Regions from separate parts of the Chryseobacterium chendengshani genome, predicted to be linked through region 2. Evidence: riboswitches for the same ligand, from Rfam matches in the RefSeq annotation. Region 2 holds a riboswitch; the other holds the start of a gene.

Region 1 (9,779 bases), 1.5 Mb from region 2:
TCTTGCCGAGCATAAAGGAGAATTTTCAGGAAACGTTAATACCGAGGTCGCAACCATCTGCGTAGAAACCAATTACGATCATTTCTGGAAACCCAGATTATCCCTCCGTACAGAAGCTGAAGATGACAAAATCGCTATAAGAGGTGTTTTTGGACCAAGTTCAGCAGTCTGGACTTTTTTTATGTTTCTTTATTTTCTTTTTTCAATTCTCTGGATGACATTTTTTACAATGTACTACGTTGAGAAACAAATCAAAAGTTATGAATATCCATGGGCACTCACTGCCTCATTCGTAATGTTGTTTTGCATTGCTGTAACCTATGCTGCAGCAAGATTTGGGCAAAATAAAGCTAAAGGTGAAATGAAAAAACTTAGAAAATTTGCCGAAGAGTCTACTCTTCAGTTTGAGGAAAAATCTAGTTAGAAACTTCAGGTTCTGTAGGAACAGCGGTAATTTCGAGTGCTTTGGCCGCTTTAATAGAATCAGCTACTTTTTCTCTGTTGGTTTGCTCGTTTATCATTTTCTCAATGTGAGGTTTGATCATATTCGTCATTTCTTCTACAGAAATATTATTAGAATTAGGATCATTGAGAAGATTTCTCCATGGTTTTCTTTTTCCCCACGGGTAATCTCCAAAAACAAGTACGGGTGTACCATTTGCTTTTTTAGTTGCTCCTCCCGGATTTAAAATCCAGGTATCTGCGTAATTATACAGCCAGATAGCATCACTCATTAACAATCTTAAACATGAATGTGATGCGGGATAACCCGGAAGATCATACTGATGCCATCCAATACCGTGTGTATTATGAATATTAAAATTGTATGGTAACTTCCATTCGCTTTTGACAGTGGAGATGGCCAGTTTCTTTTTCCAGTTGGCAAACATCAAGCCTCTTGTTGTCTGAGCAGCTTTTTTTCCCATACTTGTAGGGCCCCATTTTACCAGAGCACCATTAGAATAAACCGCGTATGCCTGGATTGGATATGAAAATACGATAAACTTTTTCACATCGCTTAATACATCAAGCTGCAGAGGGAAAGGTGAATAAGCCATCAAAGTTGTATCTATCTTTGCAGGAACCACTAGTGTATCAGAATTCCATTTATTTTTTGAATCTAGTCGGTTGAGAGCCAAGATGGCATAACGTTCCCTTTCGGTATATTTTTTACTGAAAACCGCATAAAGAGAATCTCTCATCTTTTTATCTTTGGGAATGGCAAAAGCATTGTAAAAACCGTTTTCCTGCATTGCCGGAGGCACAGATTCTTTGATTTCAGTCTTTGTTGCTACAGAATCTGACTTCTTGTCATTGGATAATGTTCCTGAAGATGTGCCTTGTTGATCGTTTATCTTTTCGTTGTCTTTTTTACATGAAGAAAGCAGTAAAAAAAATAATAAGGTGTAAAAAAGTGATTGTTTCAAAAATAATTTTTTCATAAATATAAAAGTGGTCATTAAGCTTTTTGTAGACCTACAAATATCAGACCTAAAAACATAAAAATATAAAAGACATTTCCTGCAGAACCCATTTATTTGAGGCTGAAAAATTTATAAATCAAATATAATTTAATACAGTTCCAATTTTATAATTACAACATTCCTTGAAGGCGTATATATCTTAATTGAAACTGAAATTTGATAACTAGATATTTTAATTTGAAACAGGCTTCACACCTTCTTTAACAGATCTGGATAGAATTTTATTTTTTCTCAGTAAAAAATCAGGCATTAAGTCTGTGGGAAGATACATCATACTTTCTCCTTTGTTTTGAAGTTCTTCCTCAATCCCGGGGTTCCAGGCAAGAATTTCATTAACATCAATTTTCAGTTCTTCAGCAATAATTCTCAGGCTAAACCCTGCATTAATTTCAGTTTCAGAAAGTGAAGATCCTTCTTTAGTTCCTGATCTTGCATCAAAAACCTTATTCATTCTTGAAGAATTGTAATTTGTCAAAACACTTACGAGTTCTCCTGTTGCATAACATGCATTCAGATATTTTTTAACATGATTGATAGTCTCTGCCGGCAAATATTTAGAAAAGACATGATACTGCGATGAATTGGCAGTCTGCATTGCTTTGGCGATATTTCCTTCTCCACAATTATAAGCCGCAACGACGGTTACCCAGTTATTATACTTTTTATAAAGATTAGCTAACGAAACAGCAGCTACTTGCGTACTCCTGTACAAATCTGAACGCCTGTCTTCGGTAAGACCATATTGATTGGCATGCGCCGTCATAAATTGCCAAACCCCTACTGCACCGGCATTGGATGTAATTTTTCTGTCAAAATGAGATTCAATCAGCGCTAAATTTCTCAGATGTTTAGGAAGTCCTTTTTTAGCGAGAGTAAATTCTATGAATTCAACAATTTCTTTATTTGAATTGATGATATTTTTGTATTTTCTTACACTGCTCTCTGAAGTATCAGATGCCGAAAGATATTGAGCATAAGACAGATGAACGGAAATAAAAAAAACGGTTGTAAAAATTATTTTACCGAAATAAGTTTTCATTTTAAGCGTCTTACATTTAAATCAGAATGCCTTGCTACGAAAGCATTCTGATTATTTTTAATTTAAATACATAGTTAATTGACTTTCCAGTCAATTTTTTCTTCAGCCTGATTCCAGTCTACAGTAAGTGTCTGTCCGGATTTTACTTCTTCTCTTACGATCATTTTTGAAATCGGTCTTGCCAGCTGAGATCGGATGACTCCGGAAATCTGTCTTGCACCGTATTTACTGCTGAAACCACCCAAAGCTAAGTTTTTTACAGCTTCATCAGTGATAGAAAGCGTCATTCCCAATCGGTGAAGTGATTTATGGAGTGATTTTAGCTGAATATTAAAAATTCTTTCTGCAATAGATTCTGTAATCGGAGCAAAAGGAATAATTTCTGTAATTCTTGCTAAAAATTCCGGCCTGAATCTTCCTGAACCCGACATGATCTGCATCAGAGAAGACGACTCCGGGACTTTTCCTTCCTCAAACTGTTTTACAATTTCTTCGCTTCCGATATTTGAGGTAAATAAAATCAAAGCATTACTGAAATCACCTTCCTTTCCTAATTTATCATGTACTTTTCCTTCGTCCATGATCTGTAAAAACACATCAAAAACTGAGTGATGGGCTTTCTCAATTTCATCAAATAGAACTACGGTATAAGGCTGCTGACGGATTTTATTAACCAGCATTCCACCCTCTTCGTACCCTACATATCCTGGAGGAGCGCCATATAATAATGCTGCAGAATGTTCTTCTTTAAATTCAGACATATCAAAACGCACCATCGCTTTTTCGTCATTGAAAAGCAACTCCGCCATTGATTTTGCCAGCTCTGTTTTCCCGGTTCCCGTCGGTCCCAAAAGGAAAAATGATCCGATAGGTTGTCCGGGTTTGTTTAATCCGCTTCGATTTTCAACGATAGCATCAGAAAGCACTTTTAACGCATGATCCTGACCCACTACTCTATTCAGTAAGAGAGATTCCATGTTGAGGAGCTTCTCTTTTTCCTGCGCCTGAATTTTACCGATGGGAATACTGGTTTTTGCGGCCATTACTGCTGCCAGTTCAAGCTTTCCTACTTTTTCTCTTTTTACTGAGGCATGTTGTATCAATTCTGCAAAAGTATCTTCAATAACTTTCTGTAGATGCTCTACAGGCATCGAATTGTCGATTTGTGGCTGCTCATTCAGCGAACCCCACAAGATCGGGCTGATTTTGTCTCTTAATAAATTATAATTCCAGATCAGTTCATCAGCTTTGTCTTTTTCGTCAAAAAACTCTTCCTTCAGAATGTTTTCGTAGTTTTCTTTCCAGTCTTGGAGTTCTTTTTCAGAAAGTTCATCAAGCATTTTGATGGCCGCCATCGTCCGATCAAGCAAATCGATCGCAGCATCGGGCAATTTTTTACCTTTTGCATATCTTTTTGCCAAGCGTACACATTCTGGTAAAGCGGCTTTGTCAACTTCTATTGCGTGATGCTTTTTATAACCGTCTAAAAGAACATCAATCATTTTCACACAGGTCTGTTCATCGGGTTCATTAACGGTAAGAACTTCAAAACGCCGGTTAAAGGCCTGTTCGGGCTCGATTATTTTCCGGTATTCTTCCTGTGTGGTGGCTCCGATGACGGTAATTTCGCCTCTTGCCAATTCAGGTTTCAGGATATTTCCGATATTTCCTATGCTCCCTTTAGGATCTAAAAGCGCATGAATTTCATCAATAAAAAGAATGGCTTTTTCAATTTTTTTGCATTCATTGATGACTTTTTTCAAGCGGTCTTCAATTTCACCTTTGTAGGAAGTTCCGGCTAATAATGCTCCCGTGTCCAGTTCTAAAAGTGTGGCATTTTTCAGCATTTCAGGAACATTTCCTTTGATAATTTCGGTAGCGAAACCTTCTACCAAAGCGGTTTTACCGACACCTGGCTCACCAATGATGATCACATTTGGTTTGGTTCTCCGGCAAAGAATTTCAACAAGCATTCTCAGTTCTTTGTCTCGTCCGATAATATTTTCTAAAGTTCCTTGCTTCGCCTGAGCTGTTCTGTCTACACAGTAACTTTTGATGGAAGGAAAAGAATTGTCTGAATAGTCTGAGCCATTTGAAAACAATGAAGAAATTTCACTATTTTCTGATGAAGCATAAGGAGTATCTTTTCTGTATAAATTGAAAATTTCGTGTTCTCGGAGCGGCAGAGATTTTAGTTGTTGTAAAGTAAAAGCAACCTGCGGTTTTACGATTGCCGTTAAAATGCAGATAGGAGTAATTTCGTCTAAACCTAATTTTAATCTGATATCATCGGCTTCTTCAAGAATCTGATCTACAAATTCTCCCTCACCAACTTCACTTGGAAGATGAGATGTTTTGGGATAATCTTCTATTCTTACATCTGCCCATTCGTAGAAATATCCGGGATCTTTGTCGATGTTTTTTAAGAATTCATTGAGCCCGATATCTTTGTGCATCAATGCCTGAAGAATATGTGGTCCGCTGTAAGTCGCGTTGTAATTTTCTCTTGCAATTGACTGCGCAATGTGAAAAAGCTGTTTAACGGTTTCGTTGGTGACTAGTACTCCCATTTATTTTATATTAATATTTTGGTGACATTTATTTTGGTGTAACTAAAATAAGTCTTTTTTATTAATCACTAAAATTAAAAATCGTTTATTTAAAACGTTATCACGTTATATTTACCAATATGGATTTTGCAGCAACCTAAATTTTAAATTTTTGGATTTAAAAATTCTTAATTTGATAAGTATATAAATTTTATCTTCATAAATTATATTTCTAAAATAAAAAAACCGCATTGCTGCGGTTTCTTTTTATCGTATTGATAATATTATCTTCCCATGTTCTTCAATTGCTCAATCTGCTCCATATAACCGTCAACACCTACAGTTGCAAGGATGAAAATTGTGTAAAGAAGCTGAAGCGATCCTAAAACCAGACCGATAATACATAAAATTCTTCCTGTATTCAAATTGTTAAAATCTGAATATTCGGTCGGGTTTGCATCATACAGCACTTTATCACTTTTGTATTTGTTTAACCCGATAAGACCGCAAATAACACCTATTAAACCCGTACAACAACAAGTTCCGATGATTGATACAATTCCCAAGATAAGCACAGTCTGTGCATTTGGCAGTTTTTGATTCATAATTTGATTTTTTTAATGTTTAATATTTTGATTTAAAAATAATGTTTATAAAAATATGAAAATACCATGATTAGTGAGTTAACAATCGCTAAAAAAATTAAAATTTGTCCGTAGTTTCTTTTTTTATCAATAAAATTGACCGCTACAAAAACGAAAAACAAAAGTAAAGTATACACCGCCGGAAACATATGAAAAGCTTCTGAAAATTTGCCTTCAAGAACCAATGCGATTGCTCTTTGTGTACCGCATCCGAAACAATCTATCCCTAAGAATTTTTTGCTTGGGCATGGCAACATAAAGTCTTCAATTTTCATAGTATGATTTCTGATTTTTGTTTGTGTTAAAATTAAGAAGAAATTTTCGCTCTCAGATACTGATGCGGAAAAAAATTATCTTCTTTCATTTCAAACGAGCCCTGAACGGCAAGATAAGGGTTTCTCAAGATCTCTCTCGCTACAAAAATCAGATCTGCTTCTTCGTTCTGTAAGATTTTTTCTGCCTGTTCCGTTGATGTGATCAATCCAACTGCTCCTGTTTTTACACCTGTTTCGTTTTTAACCTGAGAAGAAAAAGGAACCTGATATCCATCATAAACAGGAATTTTTGCTCCGTGAATATTCCCGCCGCTTGAAACATCTATCAGATCAACAGAATGGTTTTTGAGTATTTTTGCTAATTGTACACTGTCATTGATATCCCAGCCATTTTCTGCATATTCGGTTCCGGAAATCCTTACAAAGAGCGCTACATTTTCATTTAATTCTTCATTTACTGTATCTACAATCTCCAATAAAAAACGGATTCTGTTTTCGAAACTTCCTCCGTATTCATCGGTTCGTATATTTGATAGCGGTGATAGAAACTGATGAACCAAATACCCGTGTGCGCCATGAATTTCAATTACATCAAAACCCGCATTTACCGCTCTTTTTGCAGCTTCTTTGAACTTTTGAACCAAATTTTTAATCTCTTCAACCGATAATACATGCGGAATTCTTTCTGTCGGATGATAGGGTATCGGGCTTGGAGCAATGGTCTCCCAGCCTTCATCAACAGGAATCTGTTTATTTTCCCAAGTAGATCCTTTTCTTCCTGCATGCGCAATCTGAATCCCTATTTTCGAATCTGAATTTTGATGTACAAATTCAACGATTTTCTGAAGTTTTATAGCCTGCTCGTCATTCCAGATTCCCATACAATGATTGGTAATCCTTCCACGAGGCTCTACACCGGTTGCCTCGATCATGATTAATCCTGTTCCGCCCTGTGCACGGCTTCCGTAATGTACATAATGGAAATCATTGGCTAATCCGTTTTCGCAAGAATACATGCACATCGGTGACATCACCCAACGGTTTTTTAATTCTACGTTTCTAAATTTTATTGGAGAGTATAACATTGAATTTTATTTTTAAATGTTTAAAATTACAAATTTAGTATCGTAACAAAGATATTGCCAGCTTCCATAAAAAGGATTACTTTTATCGCCCTTTTTACGGTCACAAAATGAAAAAAGATATACACATTGATTACGAGCATTTCAAAAGCAGCAGCGAACTGAACGAGGTAGAAAAACAGCTTTTTGAAAAAGCAAAAACAGCACGTGAAAATGCGTATGCGCCCTACTCCAACTTTTTGGTAGGCTGCTCTGTTTTGCTGGAGAATGATGAGATATACACTGGAAACAATCAGGAAAATGCAGCTTTCCCTTCCGGGCTTTGCGCTGAAAGAACGGCCCTATTCTGGATTGGTGCCAATTTCCCCAATGAAAAAATAGTGAAAATATTTATCATTGGTGGACCTCGAGAATTTTCGGAAAAAACGCCACCGATTCCACCCTGTGGAGCTTGCCGTCAAAGCCTCATGGAATATGAAACAAAGCAAAATAAAAATATAGAAGTTTACTTTTCAAATCTAAATGAGGAAGTATTTAAAGTGAAATCTATTAAAGATCTGCTACCTTTCTATTTTGATTCATCGTTTTTGTAATTGTTTTAAATCAGACATCTGCGAATAGAAATATTATTTTAAACTTATATTTCTTTTTAAAAACCTATATTTGCAAAAATTTGGTTTCCAAGGTATTGGAATTAATAGGGAATTGGGCGAAAATCCCAAGCTGTCCCCGCAACTGTAAATCGTATAATTTTTTTCTACAAATAGCCACTGCTAACGCGGGAAGGCGTAGAAAAGCGAAAGTCAGGAGACCTGCCAAACTTTTAACATTATAATTTGATTGCTTTCGGAGGAAAAGCAAAAAATGATATGGATATAAAAAGTTCTTTAGTCTTCGTCTTTGCCGTATGCAATCTCTCTCTTTACTGTGGTCAGGAGAAAAGCATAGATACTGTATATATTTTTGACAATCAAATGAATAAGGTAAAACTTTTTCATAAGGTTAACAGTTTGATACCTGCTGATATTCAAAAAAACTCATCCAATCTTTCTGAAGTTTTACGTTTCCAATCTCCTGTTTATATTAAAGAAAACGGCCGTGGTGCAGTTTCCTCTCCTTCATTCCGCGGAACAACGGCGCAACAAACTGCTTTTGTCTGGAACGGGATCAATATCAACTCACAATTTTTGGGTCAGGGAGATGTCAATAATATTGCACTTTTCGGGTATGATCAGATGGAAATAAAATCCGGCGGCGGAAGTGTGATCTATGGGAGCGGTGCTATTGGCGGAAGCATCCATTTAAATAACAATTTAGGCTTTAATGAAGGTTTAAACGGAGCATTCAATTCTGAGATTGCTTCATTCAGAACGTATAATAATTTTTTGAAAGCTTCTTTCAGTAACGAGAAATTTAGTTTTAAAGCAACAGCAAGTCATGCGATCAGTCAAAATGAATATGAAGTTCCAGAATCAAGAAATTATATCAATAGAAACGGAAAGTACTACAATACCAATTTTAATTTTGCAGCAGCCTATAAAATAGCTCCATTTCATCAGATTTCCTGGATCTCGGAAATTTTTGACGGCAATCAGCATTATCCTGTTTTCTTTGAAAGCCAGACGCAGACGAAGTATGAAACTCAGAATCTCAGAAGTCTTCTTTCCTGGGACTGGAAAAAATCTAAGTTTAATAATATTCTGAGAGCAGCTTATACAGAAGAAAATTTTCAATATTTTGCTACTCTCAATCAACCGAGAACAAGCGGTGGCGCTGGGAAAAATTATATTGTAAAAAATGATTTTAATTATTTTATCAATCCAAAATGGAATATCAATTTGATTGGGGAATTTCAGCACAATCAAGCTGAAGGAATCGGGACATCAGGAATTGGTGATATCAGTCGAAATATAGCTTCAGCAGCAGGTTTGCTACGCTACATGCCGTCATCAAAAATTATTCTGGAAGCCGGAATCAAGAAAGATTTTGTAGAGGGGTTCGACTCACCGGTATTATACTCATTTTCAGGAAAATGGAAAGCGGCTAACTGGTATCAATTTAATTTAAATTTATCTAAAAACTTCAGATTCCCGTCGTTTAATGATTTGTATTGGGCTCCGGGAGGAAATCCTAACTTAGTACCTGAGACTTCGATTCAAGCAGATATGAATCATGAATTTAAAGCGGGAGATTTTAAATTGGTTTTAAGTCCTTATTACATCCGGATAAAAGACATGCTGCGCTGGATGAATACTCCACTGGGTTATTGGTCGCCTTTTAATACCGATCAGGTGGAATCATTTGGTCTTGAATCTCAATTGACCTATCAAAAGCAAATCAATCAACACCATCTCAAAATAAACGCAGGATACATTTTCACAAAATCTAAGGATCTGGAAATCAATAAACAACTGATGTATGTTCCACTTCACAAGATTTTTGGAAATGTAGATTACAATTATCGCTTTATCAGAATTTATGCACAAGGAATGTTCAACGGACTTACCTACACAGAAAGTAATGAAAAAAAATCTGACGCCTTGCAGCCTTACTTTGTGATGAATGCAGGAATTTCTGCTACCATTATGAAAAAATATACCGTAGGATTTAAAATCAACAACATCTTCGACGAAATCTACGAAACAACAGCCTATTATCCTTTACCAAAAAGAAATTACAGTATCAATTTTAATATTAATTTTTAAA
Region 2 (9,779 bases):
AAATATTCATTGATTTTTGAGAAAGGTTTGCTTCCGAAAAATCCTCTGTGAACTGAAAATGGTGAAGGATGTGCCGATTTTAAAATAAAATGCTTCGCCGGATTGATCAATTCGGCTTTTTTTTGTGCAAAAGCCCCCCATAAAACAAAAACTACATTTTCTTTTTTATCTGAAATTTCTTTAATGATATAATTTGTAAACGTTTCCCATCCGAGATCTTTGTGAGAATTTGGTGAATGTGCACGAACGGTCAAGGTTGCATTTAATAACAAAACGCCCTGCTTTCCCCAATCGTCGAGTTCTTTTGAAGTTCTTTCAATACCAAGATCATCTTTCAGTTCGATAAAAATATTTTTAAGTGAAGGTGGTGCAGTCACCTGTTCGGAAACCGAAAAGCACAAACCATTTGCCTGAAAATCATTATGATAAGGATCTTGTCCGATAATGACAACTTCAATATCGTCAAAAGGCGTAATTTCTAAAGCTCTGAAAATCTGCTTTTTTGGCGGGAAAACTTTTGTGATTGCGTATTCCTGCTTTACTTTTTCCCAAAGATTGGTGAAGTAAGGTGTGCTCTTTATTTGGGCTAAAATTTCGGTCCAGGTCATGTAAATTGATTACTTTATGGGTTTTAATTCTAAATATTGATCTTTTCCTAATGTAATATAAAATAATGCCAAGAAAGGATTTCTTCCACTTAGATTATATCTTAAAATTTCCTCTTCTTTAATATTTAGATTAATTAAATTTGAACTACACCAATCAATTTTTGCTTTTAAAGCGTGATTTCCTGCAGCAATCTCAAATTCTTTCGATTCACCATCTTTTATTTCTCCTATTTTTTCGTTGTCGAGAAAGATTTCTATTGACCGTAAAATATTTGAAAATTCTGATGAACGATTAATAATTATTTTTGCCATATCTGTCGATTCAAATTTAAAATTTTATTAAGATTCTTTTTTGGTAAGATTTAAAAACACACGATTATGTCTTCAAACTATAAACCAAATTATCTGGAAAACCTTCATCAGTTCTCCCCTCTTGCAAAACAAAATCATGTTTCAGAAGAAGTCCTTTTGAATTTTCGTTAAACTTATTGGTAAAAGCTAAAATCTCCTGCAAATTTAATTCATTAAAACCAAAATTTAAAACTGCATACAGAGCTTCAGACATGATTCCTTTTCTATGAAATTCGGGTAATAATTCATAACCTACCTCTGCTTCTGTTCTATCCTCAGAGAATTTCCAGAGACAGATGGTTCCGATAAGATTGGGTTGGTCTTTTTGTGAAATACCCCAATAGAACGTTTCATGATTCTGAATTCTTTTTTTGATCGTTAAAATAAAATCCAACGCATCATAATTTGTTTTGGGCGGAATTCTTTTGACAAACTGATTGACGACTTTGTTGCTTCTGATTTTTAAAATATCATCAACGTGACTTTCATCGATTTCCTTTAAAATAAAACGGTCGGTTTCTATTCTCATATTCAAATGTAATAAAAACGATGTGAAGCTGAATTAATTTTTAATTGAAACATGAAAATGGTTTAAAATTGGGAATACATTTTCAAATTCTCAAATTAATTCATTTTCAAATTAATTATCTTTGTACTGTGTATATAAATAAAGCAGATTTAAACGAATTAGAATTTCCGGCATTGCTTGCGGAAATTGCTCCTTTTGCATATTCTCCGAAAACGAGAGAAAAAATCCTTGAGCTTCGTCCGATGAAAATTGATGAGGCAGAACTTTCGCTGAAAAAAACTTCAGAATATCTATCAAGTTTTGAAAGCTCCAACGCGATCCCTTTTGATGAATATGAAGACATTGAAAGCGAGCTGAAACTGATGTTGATTGAAAATTACCGTCTAGAAAATTCAGCTTTCATTAAAATAAAAACATTAACGGAACAAATAGGAAAACTTCAGAAGTTTTTCCCGACGATGCCCGATACTTTTCCAAATTTAATGAGAGAAGCATCTGTTCTGGAATTCAAAAAAGAAATCATTGATAAGGTTGACAAAGTTTTCAATCGTTTTGGTGAAGTAAAAAGTGAAGCATCACCGGTTCTGAAAACTTTGAGAGCGGAGATTCAGGTGGCGAAAAAAGCGATTCAGGAGAATTTCAATCGTGTATTGTTCAATTACAGTCAGAGTGATTTTCTGGATGATATTCGCGAAAGCATCATTGAAGATCAGCGGGTTTTAGCCGTAAAATCGGCTTATAAAAAAAGAGTTCCGGGAAGGGTTTTAGGACTTTCAAAAACAGGATCAATTACTTTTATTCAACCGGACAGCGTAGTAAAGCACTATTTTAAACTGCGAGAAGATCAGGAAGAAGAAAAGAAAGAAATCGATAAAATCCTGAGGCAGCTTACTGCAGAATTGGCGATTTTTCAGCCTGAACTCTGGCGATATCAGATATATATTTTTGATTTGGATTTAACGAGAGCAAAAGCAAAATTTGGTGAGCTGGTGAATGGTGTTTTACCAAAAATCAACCGTCATAAAACGCTGCGTTTAAAGGATGCTTACCATCCGTTGCTTTGGCTAAGGAATAAAATTGAAAACAAAACCATTTTCCCTCAGTCATTAAGTCTAACTGAACATAACAGAATTATCTGTATTTCCGGACCGAATGCGGGAGGAAAGTCTATTACTTTAAAAACCGTAGGATTGCTTCAGTTGATGATACAGAGCGGAATTCTGGTGCCCGTTCATCCAAAGTCTGAAATGTTTTTCTTTGATAAAATTATGACAGATATTGGTGATAATCAGTCGATTGAAAACCACCTTTCGACTTATTCTTCACGACTTAAAAAAATGGGCGGCATCATCCGGGAATCTGACCCCGAAACATTGTTGCTGATTGACGAGTTCGGAACCGGTTCTGATCCAGAATTAGGTGGCGCTCTGGCTGAAAGCTTTCTTGAGTTTTTTTATGATAAAAAAAGTTTTGCAATTATTACAACCCATTATACCAATATCAAACTGGTGATTGAAGGGCTTCCGAATGCACAAAATGCTGCAATGCTTTTCGATGAAGAAACACTGGAACCGATGTATAAATTGGAGGTCGGACAGGCCGGAAGTTCGTTTACTTTCGAAGTTGCCGAAAAGAATAAAATCCCGAGATTCATCATTCATTCTGCGAAGAAAAAAGTGGAACATGATATCGTCAATTTAGATAAAACCATTGTCAAGCTTCAGCAGGAAAAATTTGAGGTTGAAAAACTGAAGACCGATCTTGTTGAAAGAAAAGGTTCTATGGAAGACAAGAGAGATAATCTCCAAAAACTGAACGAGCAGCTGCAACAAAAGCTTTTCAACTTTCAAAAATTGTATGAAGATGAGCACCGCAAGCTTCAGTATGGGAATAAGATTGAATCTTTTATCGACGGCTATATTAAAGGAAGATCAAGAAAAGATGTCGTAAAAGATTTTGTGAAAATTCTTGAACAGGAAAAATTCAGAAAAATAGGTGCGGATAAGGATGAAACCAAACGTTTGCAGGTGGTTAAAAGAAAAATCACTCAGCAGCTTAAGAAAGAAGATATTATCGAAAAAATAAGTGAAAACAACGATAAAATAGAAGAAAAACGTAAAACTGACCGGGCCGTATGGATGAAAGTCGGACAACGGGTAAGAATTACAGGAAGTACAAGCGTTGGAACGATAGAAACTATTTCAAAAAATAAAGTGACGGTGAATTACGGAACGTTCAAAACCGTGATCAGTGCTGAAGAACTGGAAAGGATTTAATTACATTTATGATTAAAATAAAGGAGAGTGTTTGTAAGCACTCTTTTTTTATTCTTATTTTTGAAATTCCCGGCAATCTTTCCGGTGGTGAACTCCGAATTTTGGAAGTTTTATTAATTATTTACTCAAGAGCCGAATTTATTTTATTGGATGAACCTTTTCACAGTCTTTCACCAAAAATTGTTTCTGTGATTAAAAATGTAATCAAAGAACAGTCAAGAAGTAAAGGTTTCTTAATTTCTGACCATCAATATCAGGATGTTTTGGATATTTCAGATGATATTTATCTGCTGTCTAATTCGCATTTAAAATCTATAAAAGATTTAACAGAACTGAGACACTTTAATTATCTTCCAAAAAATATTTAATTTATATCTTTGAGCTATAAATATTCTTAAGAATGACTTTCATCAACAAAGCAATTTATATAGCGGTATTCACTGTTTTTTCTTTTTCTCTGATTTTTGCGCAAAATAAAGTTCCTTTTGGCGTGGTAAAAGCTGAGGAAGGCTACGCCATGGTGCGCGTACACAAGGAAGATTATCGAAAAATCGTCGATAAAATACGAATGAAAAAAGGTGATGTTTTCGTTTATGTAAAACCAGCTCCCGGCGAAACAGAATGGATCTGGATCAAATATCCAGAAAAAGATGAGATCGAAAAACCATTCGTACGATACGACAGCCTGACCAAAGAGGGAATGGTTAACAAGAGCCGAATCGCTTTCATCGATCAATTGCCGCAATTTACCCCTTCTAAATCTAAAAACGGAAAGTCATTAATATTCACGGATAACAGCAATCCTAAAATTCCGGCAGCGCAAAGAAGTAAAGTAGTGATCGACGTATATCCTTCAAACGCAGGTTTCCGGAAACAGGTAAAAGATTCTGACGGAAACATCAAAACCATTGATAAGGTAAAGCCATGGGGAATTGACAAGGAATTGCCTGCGGGAATGACAGAAATTAAATCCATCAGAGTGCAGCAACCCGGAAGAGGTTCTGTTTTTGTAAGAGAAGCCATAAAAAACATGTTTCAGCCTACAATGGATTTTGAAAACATCGGCGTGACTTCTATTGATGACGACCATATTTTTCTATATATGATTAATGGTTCCGGAGCCAACAGATATACAACGCTCTGGACGATCAAAGAAGGAAAAGTAATCAGCCAGATTATTTTTAATAATCCTGAATAATTCATCTATTTATCATTATTTTTGCATACGAAAGCTGCAGTGCAGCTTTCAGAAATTGGTTCTGCCTAATCGCAGATGAAAAGGGAATCGTGTGTAAATCACGAACTGTCGCGCAACTGTAAAGTAACCAAAGTCTTTTTAAAAAAATCCACTGTACAAAATGTATGGGAAGGAAATAAAGATGTTACAAGTCAGGAGACCTGCCTATTTCTTTAGATAAAAACTTTCGCAATTAGAAGTTTGTTGATCTGATAGTCTAAGTTCGGGAATTTCTTGCTCCTGACCAATCTGTTGTTTCAATCTATTTCATTTTCGCATTAATTTAATAATGAAATATGACTACAGAAGAAAGAATTGAAGCCTCCGAAACCCGAATCTTTAAAGCGGTTTTTCCCAACACGACCAATCACTACGACACACTTTTCGGCGGAACTGCAATGCAGCTGATGGATGAAGTTGCCTTTATTACGGCGACCCGTTTTGCAAGAAAACGTGTGGTAACCGTAAGCAGCGATAAGATTGACTTTAAAAAACCAATTCCTGCCGGAACCATTGTCGAGCTGATTGGAAAAGTGGCCCACGTTGGAAAAACCAGTATGAAAGTGAATGTAGAAATCTATACCGAGCAAATGTATTCTTACGAAAGGGAAAAAGCAATTGTGGGTGATTTTACTTTTGTGGCCATTGATGAATTTAAGAAACCCATTCAGATACTATAATTTTTAAACAGTTTCGGCGGGCCTTTGGCCCGCCGAAACTGTTTAAAAATATCTAAAACTCTATCCGCAGATCATAATGATGGCTTACCAGAATAATCACTTTATCATTGTATTCACTTATGACGGCTTCAGCATCTGTAAATGTATCATCGTCATTTTTCTTATAGACCTTTATCTCACCAAAGCCGAGAATATCTCTCAGAATTTCCAAGGAATAATGATTTTCGCTCTGGTGATAAGTAAGATCGTCTGCTGCAAAATCGATATACTGCATGATAATTATTTTAATTGTTATGAAAAGAAATAGATTTTCCTTATCCGTTTAAAGCTATTATCATTCCAAAATCTAACAGATATTCTACTCTTTTACCTTAAAATGAGATGTCAACGAGAACATTTATTGAGGATTTACTCATTATTTACAATCCAAATTAAAAATAATTATACTGAAAATCAATACATTATATAATTTAATAAAATAATTTCACTACTTTGTATTGCATATTACCATTTTAATTACATATCTTTGTAATGTAGAATCGGAGAAGGTTTAACTAGCTAGAAACTTAACCCGGTTTTATATAACTTATAACAAAACTTATTAAAGATGAATACTGAAAATACCAAAGCGCAAATGCGAAAAGGGATTCTGGAATTCTGCATTTTAAGTCTTATCAACAATCGCGAAATGTATGTTTCTGATTTGATAGATGAACTGAAAAAAGGAAAACTGGATGTTGTGGAAGGAACCCTCTACCCTCTTTTAACAAGACTGAAAAACGGAGAATTTCTTTCTTACAGATGGGAAGAATCTACAGGAGGACCACCAAGAAAATACTACCAGATTACAGAAAAAGGTAAAACTTTTTTAGAAGAACTGCAAAACACCTGGAAAGAACTCACAGATTCTGTAAACCAAATCACTCAAAAAATTTAAAAAAACAAAGCTATGAACAAGACACTCTCAATAGGACTCGCAGGTTTTTCTTTCACAATAGAGGAACATGCATATATAAAGCTCAGTGATTATCTTAATGCACTTAGAAGCTCTTTAGAAGCTTCTGAAGCAGATGAAGTAATGCGAGACATAGAAATCAGAATGGTTGAAATCTTCAGAGATTCTTTGGATAAACGTGAAGTAATCAATGATACTGATGTAGAAAGAGTAATCGCTCAGATTGGAACTCCGGAAAAAATCGAAGAACAGGAAGAAGCTTATTACTCTGAGAAGAACTCAAATTCAAGAAGAAATAACTTTACAGGAACTACACAAACCGACAAAAGACAATTGTTCCGTGATCCTGAAAGACAAAAAATTGCAGGAGTCTGCGCAGGTTTAGCAGCTTATTCAGGATTGGATATTACTTGGATGAGATTGATTTGGGTGGGTGCATTTATATTTCTTTGGGTTGCTCCTGGATCATCTTTCTTAGTGATTATTTTATACTTCATTCTTTGGGCAGTTTTACCAAAAGCAGAAACTGCTTCAGATTTTTTGAAAATGAAGGGTAAACCGTTAAATTTTGACAATCTGAAAGAAGAATCAAGCAAAATTGTACAGTTTGCTAACGAAACCACCACAAGAGCGGGAGAAATCTATATGGAGAATAAACCTTACATTAATAATGCTGGAAGTGGAGTTTGGAATATTTTAAAATACTTGTTGGGAGGATTCTTCGCATTTATGGCAGTTTCTAGCATTATTGGAGTATTCATTCTATTCGGTCTTTTTGGAATAGATTCAAATTTTCCAGGAGCAAATGAAATGAAATTCCTATTTGATGACGATGGATTATACACTGTATTTACTGCGCTAATCATTATAGCATCATTGATTCCTACAATATTGTTCAGCTTACTAAGCATCAAGATTTTTTCTCCAAAAACTAAATTGAGAAATATTGGTTGGGTAATTGGGGTGCTCTTTCTAACAGTTATAGCATTAGGTACTTATTTTGGAGTGAGCATGGCAAAAAGAGAAATGTTTCTGAAAGGACAAAAAGAAGACACTGAAGAGGTAGCCATCAATACTTTATCTGATACAATTTATGTGGATATGAAAAGTATAACAATACCGCAGAACTTCACTGCATACGACGACGATCTTTTTTCTGATAAAATATCTGTTTATGAAAAAGATTGGATCCATGTTGATGTTACGAGAAAAGCAGATATCAAAACGCCATATTTAATTATTAAAAAAGAAGCGAAAGGTTATAATATTCCTTTGAACGCCACTGTTCCTGTAGAAATCGTTGGCAATAAGGTGATCCTTCCTAATTACATTAAATATCCTTATGAACACCGTTTCAGAGATTATAGCATAGATTACGAATTGGTAATTCCACAAAATGCAGTGGTAATTCCCCTGAAAAAAGATCAGATTAATTTTGATGGCGATACGGATGGAAACGGAATCAATGACAATGAGGAAGATGAAAATGAGGATGAAAACGGAAACATCTCCATTGAAAAAAATAAAATTTCTATTAACGGTGCTACGATTGAATACAGTGATAATGACAAAGATTCTGTAATTATTAATGGGAAAAAATATCAAAAAAATGAAGCCAAAAAGATTATGGATACAATGAAGATGAATATTGATAATATGAAAGACGTCGATATCAAAATAAAAGGCGATAAAAAAGAATTTTCTATCAAAACCAAATAATTAAACTTGAGAGAGTGACAGAAGGTGTGGATGAATAGCAACAGTTTGAAACCCACACTCTTCTACTCTCAAAAAAACACTAAAAATTTTCAATAATTAGTGGTTTATATATCAAAATAGTCTTATATTCGTAAAAAATTAACCAACGTAAAACATCAAATCATGGTACAAGTAGTTTTAGAAATCGCAGTAAAAATCGCAGATTTAATCAGCGGATTATTTTAAGAGAGACAATATTTCAATATATTTGTAAAGTATAACCAAGGTTTGGTTATACTTTTTTGTTTTAAAATAAAATTCATGAGAAAGATAATAGGCAAATTTTTGTTAAAAATGCTGGGCTGGAAAGTTGTTCTTCAAGGCGATGTCAACAGTCTCAACCGGTGTATTCTCGTTGTAGCACCTCATACCCACAATATGGAATATCTTCTTGGAAATCTTGCTTATTGGTCTTTAAAAAAGCCTTTGAAAATTATCATTAAAGATGCTCATACGAAGGCATGGTATGGCTCTCTTGTGCGAGGTCTGGGTGGTATCGGCATCGATAGAAGCCAGAAAAATGATCTTGTGAATTTTGTAGCCAATGAATTCAAGAAAGACGATTTCAGCCTGGTAATCACTCCGGAAGGTACAAGAAGCTGGGTTCCGAAATGGAGAAAAGGGTTTTATCATATGGCTTTGGCGGCGAAAGTTCCTATTGTTTTAGCAGCAGGTGATTTTAAAAGAAATATTGTATATCTTGGATATACCATTCCCTACGAAAGACTTGAAACAGCGTCCTTTTTAGAAATCATGGAAGAAATACAAAATTATTATATCAAATATGACATCGGACCAAAAATCCCATCCAATTGGAATCCGAATATTTTAGGAAACGATTCAGAAGCTAAGAGTTAATTACGAATACGAATTACTTATCATCATAAAAATGTATACAGAAGGCAAAACTAAGGAAGAAATTTTAGAATTTATCAACAATTGGGGAGAAGAAACTTTTGCCAAAACTCTTGATATACAATTTATTGACATTGATCTGGAAAACGAAACGCTTACAGCAACCATGCCTGTCTCACCAAAAATCCATCAGCCGTTTGGCATTATGCACGGTGGAGCGAGCTGTGTTTTGGCAGAAACTATGGGATCCAGCCTTTCTAATATTTTCATTGATGGCAGCAAATATTTCGGTGTGGGAACCAATATCACTTCCAATCATTTAAGAAGTAAAAAAGACGGCGTTATAACGGCTGTTGCGAGATTTATCAGAAAAGGGAAAACAATGCATGTTTCTGAAATCGAAATCCGGGATGAAAAAGGTCAGCTGATCAATCATACGACAATGACCAATAATATTATTAGCAGGTAATTTTAAGATTAATATACTAAGACTCAAAAACTTGAGTCTTTTTTTATATACTTGCTGCAAC

What was found. A riboswitch is a leader RNA that binds a small molecule or an ion and turns the genes downstream of it on or off. The one in region 2 is predicted to bind cobalamin.
Region 1: it holds a riboswitch for cobalamin, as region 2 does, so the genes downstream of both, K0U91_RS10860 (TonB-dependent receptor plug domain-containing protein) here and K0U91_RS01710 (acyl-CoA thioesterase) in region 2, are expected to answer to the same signal.

What each region holds. Positions count from the first base shown of each region.
Region 1 is NZ_CP080443.1:2,312,092-2,321,870, reverse strand. Features, by position in the region: gene K0U91_RS10900 (hypothetical protein) at 1-424, shown strand, start outside; gene K0U91_RS10895 (L,D-transpeptidase) at 417-1,427, opposite strand; gene K0U91_RS10890 (lytic transglycosylase domain-containing protein) at 1,657-2,523, opposite strand; gene K0U91_RS10885 (ATP-dependent Clp protease ATP-binding subunit) at 2,598-5,093, opposite strand; gene K0U91_RS10880 (CCC motif membrane protein) at 5,357-5,677, opposite strand; gene K0U91_RS10875 (DUF2752 domain-containing protein) at 5,710-5,991, opposite strand; gene namA (NADPH dehydrogenase NamA) at 6,024-7,076, opposite strand; gene cdd (cytidine deaminase) at 7,184-7,666, shown strand; cobalamin riboswitch at 7,731-7,907, shown strand; gene K0U91_RS10860 (TonB-dependent receptor plug domain-containing protein) at 7,943-9,778, shown strand.
Region 2 is NZ_CP080443.1:348,344-358,122, forward strand. Features, by position in the region: gene K0U91_RS01680 (uracil-DNA glycosylase) at 1-608, opposite strand, end outside; gene K0U91_RS01685 (YusG family protein) at 618-920, opposite strand; gene K0U91_RS01690 (GNAT family N-acetyltransferase) at 985-1,488, opposite strand; gene K0U91_RS01695 (endonuclease MutS2) at 1,617-3,764, shown strand; gene K0U91_RS01700 (hypothetical protein) at 3,773-4,132, shown strand; gene K0U91_RS01705 (hypothetical protein) at 4,165-4,962, shown strand; cobalamin riboswitch at 5,002-5,184, shown strand; gene K0U91_RS01710 (acyl-CoA thioesterase) at 5,298-5,681, shown strand; gene K0U91_RS01715 (hypothetical protein) at 5,734-5,955, opposite strand; gene K0U91_RS01720 (PadR family transcriptional regulator) at 6,289-6,618, shown strand; gene K0U91_RS01725 (PspC domain-containing protein) at 6,631-8,355, shown strand; gene K0U91_RS01730 (1-acyl-sn-glycerol-3-phosphate acyltransferase) at 8,656-9,252, shown strand; gene K0U91_RS01735 (PaaI family thioesterase) at 9,284-9,718, shown strand.